Linked DNA regions of Algoriphagus sp. Y33. Each later gene encodes a partner of the first gene's protein in a complex. Links are inferred from orthologs where the notes say so. Each region holds a gene or a part of one and is shown on either strand. Other genes may lie near its edges.

What was found. The genes of interacting proteins can lie anywhere in the genome.
Region 2: the proteins of uvrB (region 1) and ID165_RS19065 are in contact, whole or in part, in a crystal structure (PDB 7EGT), measured with the Thermus thermophilus proteins. The link is inferred for Algoriphagus sp. Y33 from one-to-one orthologs. Residues at the interface, in WP_096411307.1 of Thermus thermophilus: Glu23, Leu25, Arg26, Asp27, Gly28, Glu29, Arg30, Phe31, Arg55, Glu326, Asp327, Phe328, Glu379, Ser382, Gln383, His398, Gly400, Arg401; in WP_096412145.1 of Thermus thermophilus: His654, Arg656, Phe657, Gln666, Asp668, Glu669, Lys680, Arg681, Leu682, Ser683, Lys685, Tyr686, Ala687.

What each region holds. Positions count from the first base shown.
Region 1 is NZ_CP061947.1:5,571,154-5,574,123, forward strand. What follows is about bases 54-2,948. They hold uvrB (excinuclease ABC subunit UvrB), read left to right. Parts: upstream 54-427; coding sequence 428-2,470; downstream 2,471-2,948. Other genes in these bases: ID165_RS22890 (DUF4105 domain-containing protein), read left to right, coding at 54-281; ID165_RS22900 (helix-turn-helix domain-containing protein), read left to right, coding at 2,673-2,948. Outside these bases: more of ID165_RS22890, read left to right, coding at 1-53; more of ID165_RS22900, read left to right, coding at 2,949-2,970. UniProt on the Escherichia coli protein: The UvrABC repair system catalyzes the recognition and processing of DNA lesions. A damage recognition complex composed of 2 UvrA and 2 UvrB subunits scans DNA for abnormalities.
Region 2 is NZ_CP061947.1:4,707,056-4,710,138, forward strand. The notes cover bases 15-3,022. They hold ID165_RS19065 (ATP-dependent helicase), read left to right. Parts: upstream 15-388; coding sequence 389-2,656; downstream 2,657-3,022. Other genes in these bases: ID165_RS19060 (lysophospholipid acyltransferase family protein), read left to right, coding at 15-153; ID165_RS19070 (DUF4290 domain-containing protein), read left to right, coding at 2,723-3,022. In the rest of the region: more of ID165_RS19060, read left to right, coding at 1-14; more of ID165_RS19070, read left to right, coding at 3,023-3,083. UniProt on the Escherichia coli protein: A helicase with DNA-dependent ATPase activity. Unwinds DNA duplexes with 3'-5' polarity. Translocates on single-stranded DNA with 3'-5' polarity. Initiates unwinding more efficiently from a nicked substrate than double-stranded DNA.

The sequences.
Region 1 (2,970 bases):
TTTGGGTTTACTCATTGATTCCATCTACCAAGTGGAACTGGAATATTCTATGGGCTTTTCCGGGGCATCTGGTGTTGGCGCTGGCTTTGCTCAAAAAAACCGTTAAACCCTGGGTATTGCACTATTTGCTTTTTGCCTTGATCATGGCGGATGCGGCTGTGGTTTTCTGGATTTTGGGTTGGCAGTCTTTTCATCCCAGTCTTGTCCCCTTGCTTTTGGTAATTATTCTTAGGACGAACTATTTGTATTATAATCTTGGGAAGTTTAAGAAGGTGAAATAATCTTTCGGCTTCGCACAAGGTGACACAGCATTGTCAGGTTGAGCGGAGTCGAAACCCTTTTTCCTCAATCAGTCTCCCTATAGAAATTCTTTCTTAATCAAACTTTTGCATAGGGGATTGGTGTTGGGTATTTTCGGACACAACATATGGAATTCAAACTTACCTCAGATTATCAACCTACAGGCGATCAGCCGAAAGCTATAGAACAGCTGACCGCAGGTGTGAATAATGGCGATCAGGCGCAGGTTTTGCTAGGTGTGACAGGTTCAGGCAAAACGTTTACTGTAGCCAATCTGATTCAGCAGACGCAGAAGCCAACCCTGGTCCTAAGTCATAACAAGACCTTAGCGGCTCAGCTATATGGAGAGTTCAAGCAGTTTTTCCCTGAAAATGCCGTCGAATACTTTATTTCTTACTACGATTATTATCAGCCGGAAGCATTTATCCCTACTTCGGGGACTTATATAGAGAAGGATCTTTCGATCAACGAGGAGATTGAGAAACTTCGGTTGAGTGCTTCTTCGGCATTACTGACAGGACGTAGAGATGTGATCGTGGTGGCATCTGTATCCTGTATTTATGGTATAGGAAATCCCGATGAGTTCGGAAAAAATGTCATAAGACTTCAGGAAGGAGATAGAATTCCAAGGAATCAGTTTCTTTTCAAGCTCGTAGATATTTTATATAGCAGAACCCAGCATGAGCTGACACGGGGAACTTTTCGGGTGAAAGGAGATACAGTGGATATCTTTGTAGCTTATGCGGATTGGGGATACAGGATTTTCTTCTGGGGAGATGAGATCGAGGCGATTCAGCGTTTTGATCCGGCTACAGGCAAAAAACTAAATGACGAAAAGATCATCTCGATATTTCCTGCCAATTTATTTGTAACAGGTAAGGATACATTGCAAACTGCCATTCATGAAATACAACATGACATGGTGGATCAGGTAAATTTCTTTGAAAGAGAAGGTCGTTTCGCTGAGGCAAAACGGCTTCAGGAACGAACAGAATTCGATCTGGAAATGATGCGTGAACTGGGCTACTGTTCTGGGGTGGAGAATTACTCAAGGTATTTTGACAGAAGAGCCCCCGGAGCGAGACCATTCTGCCTGATAGATTATTTTCCGGATGATTTTCTGTTAGTTGTAGATGAAAGCCATGTGACTTTACCGCAGGTACGTGCCATGTGGGGCGGTGATAGATCCAGAAAAGTCAACTTGGTGGATTTTGGTTTTAGACTTCCTTCAGCATTGGATAATCGGCCTTTGAAGTTCGAGGAATTTCAAGAACTAACCAATCAGGTGATCTACGTATCTGCTACTCCGGCGGATTATGAATTGTCGTTGACAGAAGGAGTGGTGGTAGAGCAAATCATACGCCCAACGGGGCTTTTGGATCCGACCATTGAAGTGAGACCAAGTCAAAATCAGATTGATGATCTGCTGGAGGAAATAGACCAGACAATTAAAGCTGGGGCGAGAACACTGGTGACTACATTGACAAAACGGATGGCTGAAGAACTTCAGAAATTCCTTGAAAGGGCAGGCGTGAAGTCCCGGTATATACACTCCGAGGTGAAGACTCTGGATCGGGTGGAGATCTTGCGTGAATTACGTCTGGGGATCTTTGATGTACTAGTGGGGGTGAATTTGCTGAGAGAAGGATTGGATCTACCGGAAGTCTCTCTGGTGGCAATTCTTGATGCTGACAAGGAAGGTTTCTTGAGAAATGAACGTAGCCTGGTGCAGACTATCGGACGTGCAGCCCGTAATTCTGAAGGACGGGTGATTATGTATGCGGATAAAATCACCCATTCTATGCAATTGGCGATTGATGAGACGAAAAGAAGGCGGGCAATACAGATTGAATACAATACCGAACATGGTATCACGCCTACTACGGTAGTGAAATCCCATGATAAAATCATGGGCCAGACCAAGGTGGCGGATTCAAAGAAAAACGCAAAGTTCTATGCCGAACCTATGCCAGGCGAAGAAAGAATGGTAGCAGACCCTGTGGTGCAATACTTAAGTAAGGATAAGCTGGAGAAGCTGATTCAGCAAACACAGAAGCTGATGGAGAAAGCCGCAAAGGAACTAAATTTCATGGAAGCTGCACGCCTTCGGGACGAATGGCAATCCCAAAAATCCAGATTGGAACAATTGAATCGGGGAGTAAGCAAGTAGGGAGCTTTACCGCATAGGCTGCCAGAGATATGCAAAGTGCGCTATTGAGTTTGTGTTACTGGTCCGGATGTATAAAGTGGACGGTTTATATATTTATTTCTTCTTCCTCTGATCATTACTAGAGAGGCTAGTTGCTCCTTTTACTAACATTCCCAATCTTAAACCGTTCATTCATCATCATTTCTACTGAAAATTTACAAAAATGACGCTGCAGGATGTGAGGGTACTCGCTGCCAGAGGTGAGGGGCTGAGAATCGAATTTAAGAAGAAAGCGGCTTTTCCCGAGAAAATTGTCCGTGAACTGATTGCCTTCGCCAATACCTCGGGAGGAGATCTGCTGATAGGAGTGGAGGATGATGGGACTGTGAGCGGTCAGCGCTACATAGAAGAGGAGATTTTTGTGATGGAAAAGGCCATTAAGGAGCTTGTTTTTCCAAGGTTGGAATACGAGTTGTATTCACTGAAATTAAATGAGAAGAAGGGTGTGGCAATCTTCACGG
Region 2 (3,083 bases), 860 kb from region 1 along the record:
CATTACAGGTTTGAATTCTCTCCTTTGGCCACTCCGCCTTATATAGACCATACTCAGCATAGTATCACAGATGAATTTTGCCGGAGACTGGAGGACAATATCCGCGCACAACCGGATCTATACCTATGGAGTCATAAGCGCTGGAAAATTTAAATTGAAAGAATTCGGCGGATTGGAAAATTGAAAGAGGGAGAGAATTTGTCCGTTGTGACGAATTAAAAGATTTCCCAAATCTAATCTTGCTCGTCTCTCAGCAAGTTGGTTTCTTGAACTTTATTACCTGAGTATTGTTGCTTTTTCTAGCTTCATGGCTCTTGAATCTCAAATCTAGATACTAGTTACTTGATACTTTAGTGATCTTGTATCCAGCATCTTGCTTCTAAATAAAATGGATTATCTCGAAAGTTTAAACCCGGAGCAGCGATTGGCTGTAGAACACACAGATGGCCCCGTCATGATCATCGCAGGAGCGGGATCAGGCAAAACCCGTGTACTCACCTACCGCATCGCCCATTTGATATATGCCAAAGGCGTAGATGCCTTTAATATTTTATCGCTGACCTTTACCAACAAAGCGGCGGCAGAAATGCGCCACAGGATTGAATCTCTGGCAGGCTTGGAAGCCAGAAACACCTGGATGGGTACTTTTCACTCCGTGTTTGCAAAAATCCTAAGAGTGGAAGCTCCCAAAATTGGATACCCCTCCAATTTCACCATATATGATTCCGATGATTCCAAGTCGCTTATCCGTACAATCGTAAAAGAAATGCGTCTGGACGACAAGGTCTATAAAGCCAACGCTGTGCTTTCCAGAATTTCCGGAGCCAAAAACCGGCTAATTTCCTGGAAAGTGTATCAGGACGATCCATTTGTGAAAGCCGATGATGAAGCTGCCATGAAGCCCAAAATGGGTGAAATCTACCAGCGCTATCAAGACAGGCTTTTCAAAGCCGGTGCCATGGACTTTGATGATTTGCTTTTCAATACCAACATCCTATTCCGAGACCATGCCGACGTGCTAAACAAATACCAACAACGCTTCCGGTATGTGATGGTGGATGAGTTTCAGGATACAAACCTCTCCCAATACCTGATCACCAAAAAGCTGGCCGCCGTTCATCAAAACATCTGCGTGGTTGGTGACGATGCACAAAGTATTTATGCTTTCCGGGGTGCGGATATCCAAAACATTCTGAATTTCGAAAAGGATTATCCGGATTTATTTGTCGTGAAACTGGAGCAAAATTACCGCTCTACCAAAACGATAGTAGAAGCTGCCAATTCTATTATTGATAAAAACAAAGCGCAGCTCAAAAAAAACGTCTGGACTTCAAACGGAGATGGTGACCTGATCGAATTGGTCAAAGCAAGTACTGATAGTGAAGAAGGAAGAATCGTAGCCTCTACTATTTTCGAAGAAAGAAACACCAAACAGCTCAACAACAGTGATTTTGCCATTCTCTACAGAACTAACTCCCAGTCAAGAGCGATAGAAGAGGCACTTCGCAAATTGAATTTGACCTACAAGATCGTCGGTGGACTTTCGTTCTATCAAAGGAAAGAAATCAAGGATCTGATGGCTTATATGCGCTTCACTGTGAACCCCGTGGATGAAGAGGCCTTCAAGCGAATAGTGAACTATCCCAAGCGTGGAATTGGAGACACCTCGGTAGACAAAATTCTGGTAGCGGCATTTGACCATGATATACCGCTCTGGGAGGTGGTGCAAAATGCGCACAGCTTCATTGGAGGCAGAGCAGCGAGTCAATTAGATGACTTTGCCACGATGATCAAAGCATTTAAGATCGAGGTGGAGCGTAAGGATGCGTTCGAAGCAGCCAGCAGTATTGCCAAGCAAAGTGGACTTCTACGTGAACTCTATGAAGATAAAACCATAGAAGGATTAAACAGGTATGAAAACGTCCAGGAATTGCTTAATGCAATCAAAGAATATGTGGATAACGAAGAGAATGAGGACAAAAGCTTAGGCTCTTTTCTTCAGGAAATCGCTCTGCTCACCGATAATGACAGGGATAAGGACATGACGGATGCCATCACGCTGATGACTATTCACTCCTCAAAAGGCCTGGAGTTTAAACAGGTCTTTGTGGTAGGTATGGAAGAGGATTTGTTTCCCTCTCAGATGATGATGCAGAGCCGGGAGGATTTGGAAGAGGAAAGACGGTTGTTTTACGTCGCCGCTACCAGGGCTATGGATAAATTATATTTTACCTATGCACTCACTCGATATCGCTATGGCCGGTTGCTGAATTGTGAGCCAAGCAGATTCTTGGAAGAAGTCTCTCCGGACTGCATCAAGGTAAACAAACGAGTCGCATCAAAAGAAATGTCAGGTGCCTTCCGGAAAGAAGGACTGCCTGGGACATCTGAGTCTTCGGGATATATCGGCATCAAGAAGAAACCGGAAACGCGGATGCCCACTGCGATGAAACTGCACACCCCGAGTCCTGATTTCAAACCTTCGAATACAAACAATCTGCAAGCGGAGCAACTGGTAGAGCATCCCAAGTTCGGCTTCGGAAAAGTACAAAAGATTGAAACAGAAGGAATTAACCGAAAAGCAACGATTCAATTCGAGCATTTTGGTGAGAAAACATTATTACTTAGCTTTGCGAAGCTCAGAATTATAGACTAATCACTTGCACCCCTGCCTTTTGGTAATTTTTTCATTACCTTAATTAGCGCAAAATAGGGGAGCATTATGGAGCACTTTGAACCAGACAAACAAAAACTCATTTTGAAAGAATACGGCAAAAACATTCAACGCCTCGTTGATCATATCACGGCGATTGAGGATCGTGATAAGCGTACCCAAAGCGCATATACTGTAATTGAAATCATCAAGCAGTTAAATCCCACCATCAAACAGGAGAATGACCAAAAGCTTTGGGACGACTTGTACATCATGTCTGATTTCAAGCTGGATGTGGACGCTCCTTTCCCTATGCCGGAGAAGGAATTGCTAGGCAAAAAGCCTCTTCCTATCGGCTATCCAAAAGGTGAAGTCAGATTCAAGCACTACGGTCGAAACATAGAGAAACTAATCGAAGGTGCTATCAAAT